Regions from separate parts of the Paenibacillus sp. FSL F4-0097 genome, predicted to be linked through region 2. Evidence: predicted binding sites of a transcription regulator. Region 2 holds the regulator's gene; each other region holds the start of a gene.
The links. Region 2 encodes Rex, which represses fermentation and respiration genes when NADH is low (regulators of the CRP and FNR family bind a similar motif). Its sites were predicted from a motif close to TTGTGAAATATTTCACAA; they were not measured.
Positions count from the first base shown of each region.

Region 1: the regulator Rex is predicted to act here: its motif matches at 2,295-2,312, upstream of MHH86_RS03635 (flavocytochrome c).
Region 3: the regulator Rex is predicted to act here: its motif matches at 2,549-2,566, upstream of MHH86_RS01095 (phosphoketolase family protein).

Region 1 is NZ_CP151965.1:825,127-829,421, forward strand. Features, by position in the region: gene gnpA (1,3-beta-galactosyl-N-acetylhexosamine phosphorylase) at 1-476, shown strand, start outside; gene MHH86_RS03635 (flavocytochrome c) at 560-2,083, opposite strand; gene MHH86_RS03640 (hypothetical protein) at 2,568-3,455, shown strand; gene MHH86_RS03645 (aminoglycoside phosphotransferase family protein) at 3,600-4,295, shown strand, end outside.
Region 2 is NZ_CP151965.1:4,597,834-4,602,128, reverse strand. Features, by position in the region: gene dinG (ATP-dependent DNA helicase DinG) at 1-2,055, shown strand, start outside; gene MHH86_RS20625 (redox-sensing transcriptional repressor Rex) at 2,186-2,839, shown strand; gene MHH86_RS20620 (amidohydrolase) at 2,826-4,127, shown strand.
Region 3 is NZ_CP151965.1:227,637-231,931, forward strand. Features, by position in the region: gene guaD (guanine deaminase) at 1-457, opposite strand, end outside; gene MHH86_RS01080 (GyrI-like domain-containing protein) at 649-1,275, shown strand; gene MHH86_RS01085 (hypothetical protein) at 1,391-1,579, shown strand; gene MHH86_RS01090 (GntR family transcriptional regulator) at 1,667-2,389, shown strand; gene MHH86_RS01095 (phosphoketolase family protein) at 2,683-4,295, shown strand, end outside.

The DNA of each region.
Region 1 (4,295 bases), 3.2 Mb from region 2:
CCCATGTGCTTGGTCTCGATGAGGATACAGGCTCCAAGGTAGCTCATGGAAGATGGACATTTGAGGCTAGAGATGAGCAAGGTTTAGTGCCTGAAGGAGCCAGTATAACACCTAAAAATAACATTTATCTTACGGATGGCTCGGCAGCGGTATTGTGTGAAAAGAGTGGGATGATAACATTGTCTGCCCATACCTTTGGTAAAGGAAAGGGGATCTACCTGCCTTCTTTCACCTTAAGCTTTGAAAATACAAGATTGCTGTTAAATGTGATTCGTTATGCCGGGAATGAGTTAAAGGACACAAAGTATATTACGGATAATTTATATACAGAGTGTGCGTATTATCCAGAAAGTAAAATACTCGTCGTGATTAACAATAGCGACCAGCTTCAAAAAACTACGATTGATACAGAATATGGACAACAAACGTTGGAATTAGATCCGTTTGATACTATTATCCGGACTATTGGCGATTAATTACATTAAAAAAGCTCAAGCCAGCGGCTAACTTGCCGATGCTTGAGCTTTTTGCTGTGAGGCTTATAGTATCTATTATCTACTTATTTTGCTTTTATGAATTCAGCAGATTTGATCCCAGCTTGACGGCCGAAAATAATGATTTCTGCAACAGAGTTGCCGCCGATCCGGTTTTGTCCGTGTAAGCCGCCTGTAACTTCACCAGCCGCAAACAGACCAGGAATAGCTTCACCATCTTTATTTAGAACTTCTGTGTTCGTATTGATCTTCACGCCACCCATGGTGTAGTGAATCCCAGGAGCAATTTTAATAGCGTAGAAAGGACCAGTGGACAGGTCATTGTCCATTCCTGTAGTTCTGCCAAATTCGGCATCCTTTTTATTCTTAACGGCGCTGTTCCAAGTATCAAGCGTTGTTGCCAGCTTATCCTCTGGAACACCGATTTCTTTGGCCAAAGCTTCGATGGAATCCGCCTGAATCACGAAACCCATTTTGTCATATTGTTCAATAGCCTTCACACGGGATTTAACACCGGAATCAAAGACCAGCGTAGCTGCTTTTTCAGGCAGTGTATTAATGGAAGCCGTTACTTTATCACGGGTATCCAATTCGTTGGTGAAGCGTGTACCTTCACTGGAAACAAGGATAGCGCCTTCCCCACGAACAGCTTCGCCAATGAGGTAGGATTTTTCTTGCTGCACAGTCGGGTGAACTTGGATTTGATCCATATCGACGGTTGTGCCTCCGAGTTTCTCAATCATCTTGATGCCGTCTCCGGTACTGCCGATTTGGTTAGTAGTAACGTAGCCTTCCAAGTCAGGTCTTACTTCGGAGATCAAATCCATATTGGCACCGAACCCGCCAGTGGTTACAACGACAGCATCTGCCGTAATTGTTTTTTCCTCTGTTTGGTTAAAGAGGACTTTAACGCCATTAACCTTGCCGTCTTTTTCGGTAATTTCTTTGACATCAGCATTCACGAAAAGTGGAATTTCTTTCTCTTGTACGTTTTTCACTAAACCTTTGACAAGGTATTGACCCACAGCAGAGCCATCTTCAGGACGGTGTGTACGTTTTTCGTTCATGCCGCCTGTAATGGTGATATTGTTCAAGCGGATTCCGATGGAATCCAGCCAATCGATCGCACTCGCGGAATTATCAACGAAGAAACGAAGCATTTCTTTGTCGTTAGTGTCATGGCCACCTTTTAATGACTCTTCATAAAATAAATCATTGCTGTCTTCAATGTTTTGTTCTTTTTGGAATTTTGTTTCAGAAGCGTTCATTCCCGAAGAGGATTTGGTTGTGTTCCCGCCGGCAACCGGCATTTTTTCCAAAATAACAGGGTTCATGCCTTTCTCTTTGGCCTCAAGCGCCGCGGACATTCCCGCACCACCCGCACCGACAATGATGATATCATATTTATCTTTTAATTGATCGAATGGTGTGTAGCTTGCTTCAGATGCCCCGGAGACGGCTTCAACTTCTTTTTTCTCGTTGTTATTACTCTTGCTCTCGTTCACCTTGTCGTTTCCATTACCGCAACCTGCGGTAACGAGCATGACAGAGAGGACGAGACTCAGAGCACCAGCTGCTTTCTTTTTCATTGTTAACCCTCCACTTTTATATTTCTCTATTAAGATGTACCAAAAGAACCCGACAAAAAAGAAAGGAAGTATCAGAGGGAGTTGGAAGTGGAGAAGCGCGCGCGTCGCTGTTATTCTCCTAACTTCAAATCTTCTACGGTTACGTCCACAGTTTCCATCGTTATTCTCTTTAGTTCATCTTCTTATTAAGTATACCATCAATCATGACTATTAGTGAAAGTTTTCACAAATTATACAAGTCGTCTATTCTAACATAGGGTAACGAAATATTGAGCAGATTAGCTGAAAAATGGATCATAGACCTTGCAATTAGAAGGTTTTGACGTAAGATTTTCTCACTGTAGAAGTGGTAACTGTCACGGATTAGTAAAGCGGTTTTTGTTCTTCTGGATTTTTAAATGGTAAAATGAGAGTATTGCCTACTAGTCAATCCGGAAAGACTAACATGAGACATAGAAACAAATTCTAATTAATAGGTGAGAATATGGAATTTAATAATGTAATAAAAGAAAAGGTAAAAGAAGATAACTATAAAGTGTTTGCTTTACTAAGCCGCTATTTGAATAATACCCCCGACTTTATTAACAAAGAAGAAATTGAAGAAATCGTAAACTGTGGTGTATCTTATGAATACGCTTTTGGTTTAATGCTGGCTGCTGCTTTTGGGATGGATACGGTTGATAATGTTGATGATAAGGAATTGTTCAACCAATATTTTAGCAATATGCTTCATAAGCTTGATGCAAATGAATATTATGACAATCCATATTATAAAAATATCAAGATACCAACTATAAAGATTAATAATAGTGAATTAAAATATGAAAAATATAAACCTTTTGAAGGTTTTGTTTGCAATGATATCATCCGGACAGAAGAGGGAAGACAAATTCCTCAGGTTGGCTTTTTTCAAACTGAATTCATGTTCCCGGCCGTATTGGAGAATGATAGAATCTGGATGACGATCACGCCTAATGAAATAGAAACAATGAAAGAAGCTGTAGATAAAGCGTTTGGGAATGTTCTTACGTTTGGGCTTGGGCTTGGCTATTATGCTTATATGGTTTCTGAAAAAGATAATGTTGAAAGCATAACGGTTGTTGAAAAAAATCAAGATGTCATTGATCTATTTAATAAATACGTACTGCCACAATTCAGTAATGCTCACAAGATCAGGCTTATCCAAGCAGATGCTTTCGAATATGCAGAACAACATATGTCTAAGGAAAAATATGATTTTGTATTTACGGATTTATGGCATGATGTTTCTGATGGAATGGACATGTATTTAAAAATGAAAAAGTTTGAAAAGAAAAGCCCGGATACTGTATTTATGTACTGGATAGAACAATCTATTTTATGTTATTTGTAGTTTTGGGTTGCGTAAATCTGTTGTAGCTGACTCCGAAAGGAAGAACCATTTTTGAAAACTCCTATATCTCTCATAAATTGGCTAGAGCACAACAAAATCATAAACGACTTATTAAATCAGGAAGACAGCTTAACTGCGCATACAATGGATCAAGGATTTGAAGCTGAGGTCATAAGGATTAATTCTGATCAAGAGAGCTATGTACTGAAAACATGGAATAAGGAATCCAGACCGGATGTCCAGTTTCAATATCGTTTATTGGATGTTCTATCCGAACGAGGAGTAGCCGTCTCTAAACCAGTGGGCTGGGGAATCAATTTGGATGGAGATAAGGTGTTGTTAACAAGTTTTGACGGAACCCCTATTCATAAAATGAATACCAGGAAAATGAAGGAACTCGCAAGCCTATTAGCAAAAATACATAAAATTCGCGTTGAAGAGATTGGAAATATACAACTGCCAAAATACAATTTCATCGGCTACTTTTTCCCTGAAGCCAAAGAACAATCTGATATTTCTAATGTGTTGACTATTCTTGTTGAGCAAACTCCAATGAAGCAAGACTGTATCATTCATGGGGATTTTCATATCGGAAATATAGTGGAGGATAAAGAGCGATATACCATAATTGATTGGACGAACGGCCAGTTGGGAGACTCTAGATATGATTTTGCCTGGTCACTTATTCTGCTGAAAATATATATCTCCGAGCGTTATGCTGATGTGTTCCGATCTGCTTATCTATTGGAAAATGATATAGATCAGGAAGAACTTGAAATCTTTGAAGCCTGGGCATGTCTACGGTGGATTTTGCTGAATAGAAGAGGTAGCACACCGAAA
Region 2 (4,295 bases):
ATGATCAATGAGGTGATGACGGCACTTGCCGAAGACAAACACCTACTGATCGAAGCGGGCACAGGAACCGGTAAATCGCTCGGTTATTTGTTGCCTGCCATTTATCAAAGCGTTCGCACCAATGAAAAAGTCATGGTCAGCACTCATACCATTAATCTGCAGGACCAATTGCGCGAGCGGGATATCCCTTTGTTAACGCAGGTAGTTCCTTTTCCGTTTAAAGCTGCTATTTTTAAGGGAAGAGGACATTATTTGTGTCTGCGTAAGTTTGAGCATAAAATTAATAAAAAGGACTTTATAAGCCCAAGGGAAGATGCGCTTACTGCAGCTCAGATGATCGTATGGCTCACTCAAAGTGAATCAGGGGATGATGAAGAGCTGAATTTAAGCGGCCGGGGCGGTGATTTCTGGGAGACGGTGGCAAGCGATACCGATTCCTGTCTGGGACGTTCCTGTCCTTGGTTCCGCAAATGCTATTATCATAGGGCCAAGCATGAAGCTGGGATTGCTGACGTGGTCATTACGAACCACTCCAAGCTATTCGCAGATGTTAAAGCTGGGCACCAGCTGCTTCCAGCTTACGAGCATCTTGTAATTGATGAAGCACATCATTTAGAAGATGTGGCTGGTAAACATCTTGGCATGCATATGAAGCATTTCACTGTGGCACACACGTTATCGCGACTGTATAAAGATAGCCGAAACGGACAGCTTCCTGCTCTGCGCCAGATCTTACAGTCGTCAGGCAGTGAAGAGGCTTCAGAATGGAGCGGAGTCATCGATCGGATCTACCCGGATCTGCTTACTGTCAAAGAAACCTGGGATGCACTCAGCGACAAGCTGTTCAGCCTTTTGCCGGAACGCAGTGATGCAGCAGCAGGGGAAGCGGGACAACTGGTTATGCGTTTGCTTCCCGCCCGTAAGTCGAAGGATTGGGATGAATTAGTTGCGCTTGAGAACACTATGAATCTGACGTTAAGCGACATCATCCGTAAGGGTGATAAAATGCTTAATGAGATGCGTGACCAGGAAAGCCAATCCTCAGCAGACAGTCTTGTTACTGATATTAGCGGTTTATTTAAGGATTTGGCTTCCATACGTGAGCAAGTAAGATTCTTTATGGGGCTGAATGACGATAATGTAGTATATTGGCTGGAGGCAAATGGAAATTACCGCAGCAAATCACTGCAGATGTATGCCGTCCCTGTGGATGTTAGCAGCCAGCTTAAAGAGTTGTTCTTCGATAAGAAAAAAAGCATCGTGCTTACCTCGGCGACGCTGTCTGTAGATAAATCTTTTCAGTTTATGATTGATAATCTCGGACTTAACGAAGCTGCGGAAGAGGGACGTCTAATGACCTCACTCCTTCCTTCTCCCTTTAAGTATCGCGAGCAGGCGCTTCTAGTTATACCGCGTGATTTTCCTAGTGTGAAGGGCAGTGTGGGCGATGCTCGATTTGTCGATACACTCGTACAGTCGTTAGCAGAAGCTGCCAAAACAACACGTGGGCGGATGCTGGTTCTGTTTACTTCTTATAAAATGCTGCGTCAGGTATATGATCCGCTTAAAGAGGCTTTGGCCTCACAAGAGATTACGGTGCTTGGTCAAGGCGTGGAAGGTGGCAGCCGGAGCAAGCTGATCCGCCGCTTTCAGGACAGTGCAGCATCCGTTCTGCTGGGGACGAGCAGCTTCTGGGAAGGTGTAGATATTCCAGGTGAAGCACTGACTTGCCTGGCCATCGTGAGACTTCCGTTTCAACCGCCGAATCACCCGTTGGCGGAAGCGAAGTCGGAGTTATTGCAGGCTCAGAAGAAGAATCCGTTCATGAAATTGTCTGTTCCTCAAGCGGTTATTCGCTTTAAGCAGGGATTCGGAAGACTGGTTCGCACGGCGCAGGATCGCGGAATAGTTATTGTTTATGATACAAGGGTTATTGAATCTCATTACGGGAAGTATTTCCTTTATTCATTGCCTGGTCCCAAAATGGAGCATATGCTGACTGATCAAATGGTCCCCCGCATAGCGGAATGGCTAGAGGATGGCGGCGCTTCTTAAAATGCTCGTCTTCAGTTTAGCTCCTCCTTATCCTTAAGGGCGGTAAGTTACAGTACCGCCCTTAATAAGGAGAGGTATACGTTTGAATATGGATTTTCACAAGAACATTACTATTTTTAGGAGGAAAAATATGAAATCGGATAAAATATCAGAAGCCGTTGTTCGCAGACTACCTGTGTATTTGCGTTTTTTGAATGATCTCCAGAATCGCGAAATATTAACAGTTTCCTCTCAGGAACTTGGACAAAAGCTTGATCTTAATCCCGCACAGATTCGTAAGGATTTAGCGTATTTTGGTGACTTCGGCAGAAAAGGTATCGGCTATGATGTAACGTATCTTATTGAGAAAATCCGTCATATCCTGAAGCTGGATCAACAGCTTAATGTAGCTTTAGTTGGAGCAGGTAATCTCGGACATGCCTTGTCTAATTACAATGCATATCTCAAAGATACTATGAAAATCACCGCTATATTTGATTCGTACGCTCCTAAGGTTGGACGTAAGATCAACTCCCTTACTGTGCAACCAATGGATGAACTAGGCAGCACGATTCGTGAGCAAGGTATTCGCATTGCCATTATTACCGTACCTGATTCAGAAGCTCAAAATGTAGCAGATATTCTCATTTCTTCTGGGATTGAAGCAATTTTGAACTTTGCCCCTGTGATTCTGAAGACACCACCGAATATCCGGGTGCATGCAGCTGATTTTACAACTGATCTGCAAAGTCTTGCGTATTACTTGCGGGATGGAAAGGAAGAAAGCGAACATGAACAACAATAAAACGATAATTAAGGGCGGGTATTTTCTGACTCCGGGAACGGATGAGCCGGTTCTGAGTGGATATATGACTATTGAAGATGATTTAATCACTTACATAGGAAAAGAAGAGCCTCAGATGGAAGCTGGAGTGCAAGTGGTTGATGGCAGCCGTCTGCTGTTCATGCCTGGACTTGTAAACACACATGGTCATGCGGCGATGTCTTTGCTGCGTGGATATGGAGATGATTTAGCGCTACAAGTGTGGCTTCAGGAGAAGATGTGGCCGATGGAGGAAAAGTTCACCGGTGATGATGTATACTGGGGAACCTCCTTATCTGTATTGGAAATGCTGAAGGGTGGAACTACGACCTTCCTCGATATGTATGATCATATGGACCGAGTAGCTGAGGTAGCTGAGTTATCAGGTATCCGTTCCGTATTGATGCGTGGTGTGATTGGGTTATGTCCAGAGGATGTACAGAATCACAAGCTTGCGGAAGCGATTTCTTTTGCCCGTAACTGGCATGGAAAGGCTGACGGTAGAATTACTACTATGATCTCGCCGCACGCCCCTTATACTTGCCCTCCGGACTTCCTGGTTAAGTTCGTGCAGGCAGCGCATGATCTGGATTTACCGATGCATACGCATATGTCCGAAACGAAACGTGAAGTGGAACAAAATGTGGCGGATTACGGGTTGCGTCCTGTAGCTCACTTAGAGAAGCTTGGAATGTTCACACGTCCCTCGATAGTTGCACATGGTGTTCATTTAAATGATGAAGAGATTGAGATCTTGGCTCGCCATAATGTGGGTGTCTCTCATAATCCGGGCAGTAATTTGAAGCTGGCTAGCGGAGTGGCTCGGGTTACTGATCTTCTAAAAGCTGGTGTGAAGGTGTCTCTTGGCACGGATGGCGCGGCAAGCAACAATAACTTGGATATGTTTGAAGAGATGCGGCTTGCAGCTCTCATTCATAAGGGTGTCAGCGGTGATCCAACGGCTGTTCCAGCTCCAGAAGCTCTACGTATGGCTACAGAATATGGCGCCCAGTCCATCTTTTTAAATAATGTAGGTAGACTTGCTGTTGGGATGAAAGCTGATTTCATTGCAATTGATATAGATCAGCCGCATTTGCTGCCACACACAGATCTGTTGTCTCATGCAGTTTACTCTGCTAGCGCTAAGGATGTTGAGCATGTGTGGGTGAATGGTAAACAGGTCATCAAGCATGGACAATGCTTAACCCTGGATGAGGAAGCTATCCGGCGTAAAGCGCAAGAAGCCTTCGAAGGTTTATTGAAGCGTTAAGTCTGGAGAATAACGAATAAATAATAGGCTGCGACTTTTTGCTTTTAGCAAAAGTTGCGGCCTTTTGTACATTTTAAGGCTGGGAAAGCTAGAAAATTATGAAATTTTGGATAAACACGCGGGTGTGTTATATAATCAAAAAAGATATATTACTAGAAAGGGAGCTGT
Region 3 (4,295 bases), 2.6 Mb from region 2:
ATATTTTAGCCAATAATAAACTGGCCTCTTTATGCACCGTTGCAAAATAAAGTGCTGTAGTTGTTCCGTTTGCGAGCAAAGTGCCAACCACGTCATCGTAGACTTTTTTTGCAAAAGCCAGGTCCGAGAATTTAGACTCCAGTGGGAAGGTAGAAGTATTTAGCCAATCATAGAGTGGAATATCTAATGCAGTTCCAGATTGAGCCCATTGTGGCGCGTGAACATGCAGGTCGATAAAGCCGGGCAAAAAATACTGGCCTTCAGCTAATACATGAAAATTGTCCTGACCTTGATAAGCATCAAGCAAGGGTTGATAGTCGGGGTGCTTCGGTGCAACAATCATTTCTATCATCCCATCCGTGTTGATACAGAAAAGATGGTCCTTTAAAATTTGAATTTCTTTTGGGGATAGGCTAGAAAATGAAGTGCCTAGGAATATTTGCATATATTTTCTCATAATTTCCGCCTTAATGTTCGTCTTTTGGTGTGCATTCGTTATTATAATCCGTGAAAAAGGATAAGTCCAGACCAAAAGTCGAATAAAGGCGTAATTGACGGATAGGAGGAGCTGAGGAATTGAAAGCGAATATGACGCATAGACGTCACGTTCGCTAGGCTAGAATACAGAAAAAGATAGAGGGAAGTAAAATGCCAAAACATGAATATAGAAAGCATGAAAAGGAGTTATATCAACCCAAAGCTAAGCCGCAATTATTAGAAGTTGGGAAACAGAAATTCATCTGTATAAAAGGTAAAGGTGATCCTAATCATGAGGATTTTTCAGAAAGAGTCGGGGTTCTATACTCTCTGGCCTATGCGGTGAAAATGATGCCTAAAAATGGATTTACTCCGGAGGGTTATTTTGATTATACGGTATATCCACTCGAAGGATTATGGGATTTGACAGAGGAAGGTAGAAATCACAAGGATTTAATAAAAGATGAATTACTATATACAATAATGATAAGACAACCGGATTTTGTAACAAGAGAGACGGTAGAAAGAGCTTTTGAGATAGTAAATAAAAAGAAACCTCACCCCCTATTGAAAGAGGCATATTTTGATGAATTAGAAGATGGCTTATCGGTGCAAATCTTGCATATTGGTTCATATGATAGTGAACCTGAATCATTCCAACAATTAAAAATGTTTATAGATGAAAACAATTATGTGCTAAAAACGCTTGTTCATAGAGAAATTTATCTGTCGGATGCTAGAAAAGTAGAACACGAAAAGTTGAAAACCATTTTAAGATATAGAATTAATAAAAAATAGCAGGTCGGCTTCGATTCCTTTACGGTTATAGGAAATGAATGCGGTTACCATCTTGTGATATAATAGATGAAATCGATCGATAGTTTGAGAAAATTGGATTAGGAGTGTTGCCTGGATGAGAAGATACAACATTTGGCGCCCGTTGATGTTAATTATTGTTGCTGTACTTACAAAAAGCTTGGTCACTAACCTGTGCATTTTGTTTGGTATGCAGGCTGAAGCAGCGAGTAGTATGGGAACGCTGGGCATGGTCATTGCCGGTTTAGTGATGTACAATCGCATGACAAATCGCCGTCGTAAATAAGGTGGCCGGATAGATTATAAACGTCTGGTTATTATGTTATAGTAAAGATTGAAATAAAACTTGTATCGACCTGAAAAGGAGTACTTCATGACACAGTTTGTCTACAAACAAATTATTGATGACTTAAAAATGAAAATTTTTGCTGGGCAGTTTCCCGATATGAAATTACCGGATGAACGAACGCTTAGTGAAACTTATCAAGTGAGTCGTAGTTCTATTAAAAGTGCTCTGACTAAAATGGCAAATGCCGGCATTATTTTTAAAAAGCGTGGCTCAGGGACATTTATAAATCCTTTATACATAAAAAATGAATCTATTTTTAACTACGAAGGCTCTAATTTAGGTGTCACCGACAATTTTCAAATGAATGGGAAGAAGCCAAAGATTAAAGTTCTGAAATTCGAGGTCATTCCACCAACGGAAGAACTGCAACGGGATCTGTTTTTAGGACCACATGATTTTGTATACAAAATCGTTCGCTTGCGTCTTTTTGATGATGAACCCTTTATGATTGAAACGGGTTATATCCCAATCAAAATCGTGCAGAACTTAAATCAGACTATTATTGAAGGATCTATCTTTAATTATTTGGAGGATTCACGGAACCTGGCGGTAACCAAATCCTTTTTATCGATATCCGCAGAACCCTCTGAGGCTACGGATCAAGAGCTGCTGCATTTGCAGGCGAATGAACCAGTAAGCATTATGGAAGGGATTTTCTTTTTAGATAATGGCACACCCTTTGAATTCTCCCATATGCGCTTCCACTATAAATACTTAAAATTTAATACCTTTGTGTCCGTTCATTAAAAGTAAGACTGGGGAATTTTTCTCGGTCTTATTTTTTTTATTTTGCGCAAAATAGATGAAGGACGAGTAGCAAATATCCCCGCAAACTACAGCCCATATTTTTACATATATATTAATATTGACGTATTTTTACAGACAATTGACACCGTTTTTCATACTATGTTCATATTTTCACAAAATTGGACCGTATCATTTGTTGAAAAGGTTGAATTAATTTTTGGCGGCGGTATGATGTACTTGTGGAAGAAATTACGGCAATGTAGACACAGAAAAAATTTTGGGGAGTGGAAGAAATGGTATTATCCATGGATGTTGATTACTCATCAAAAACTTATTTAGAGAAGCTTGATGCATACTGGCGCGCAACTAACTACATCTCTGTAGGTCAACTGTATTTGAAAGATAATCCGTTGTTAAGAGAACCGCTGAAAGAAGCAGACGTAAAGATTAAGCCAATTGGACACTGGGGAACTATTCCCGGCCAGAACTTTATTTATGCCCATTTGAATCGGGTCATTACTAAATATGATTTGAATATGTTCTATATCGAGGGTCCTGGTCATGGCGGTCAGGTCATGGTTTCGAACTCCTATCTCGATGGTAGCTATACTGAAATTTATCCGGAAATTACACAAGATATCTCAGGTCTGAAGAAATTGTTCAAACAATTCTCTTTCCCAGGTGGAGTTGCTTCCCATGCTGCCCCTGAAACACCTGGATCGATCCACGAAGGTGGCGAATTAGGTTATTCTCTATCCCACGGTGTAGGTGCAATTCTGGATAATCCAGATTTAATCTCCGCTGTTGTTATTGGCGATGGAGAGGCTGAAACTGGCCCATTAGCGGCTTCATGGTTCTCCAACCGGTTCATCAATCCAGTTACTGATGGTGCAGTTCTGCCGATCTTGCACTTAAATGGTTTCAAAATCAGTAACCCGACGATTCTGTCTCGTCAATCCAAAGAAGAAATTACTGCATACTTTAAAGGTATGGGTTGGGAACCGTTCTTCGTTGAAGGCGAAAATCCTGATCTAATGCATCCAGAAATGGCTAAGGTGCTTGATACCATCGTAGAAAGAATTGAAGCGATTCAAAAGAATGCACGTGACAACAATGACCTTACGCGTCCGGTTTGGCCAATGTTGGTCTTCCGTTCTCCTAAGGGCTGGACGGGTCCAAAGCAATGGGATGGTGTTCCGAATGAGAACTCGTTCCGTGCCCATCAGGTGCCGATTCCAGTGGATCAAAAGAATATGAAACATGCTCCAGCGTTATTGGAGTGGATGAACAGCTATAGACCAGAAGAATTATTTGATGACAATGGTCGTCTGAACGCTGAACTTGCTGAGATTCTGCCAACTGGCGACAGACGTATGGGAATGAACCCAGTTACTAATGCTGGCAACCAGATTAAAGATCTAAACTTACCCAATTTCCGTAAGTTCGCACTTGATAATTCCAAACCAGGTGAAGTAATAGCACAAGACATGGCCGTTCTGGGTAAATACATGAAAGATGTTATCTCTCTGAACGAAGAGAACCGCAATTTCAGAATTTTCGGACCGGATGAAACAATGTCCAACCGTCTGGGACCTGTCTTTGAAGTGACGAAACGTCAATGGTTGGATCAAGTGATTGAGCCGAATGATGAATTCCTAGCTTCTTATGGCCGTGTTATCGATTCCCAATTGTCTGAACATCAGGCAGAAGGTTTGCTTGAAGGTTACGTATTGACAGGTCGCCATGGTTTCTTTGCAAGCTATGAAGCTTTCTTGCGTGTCGTGGATTCGATGATTACTCAGCATTTCAAATGGCTGCGTAAAGCAACAGATCAAAGCTGGCGTGCGGATATTCCATCATTGAATGTGGTAGCAACTTCAACTGTATTCCAACAAGACCACAATGG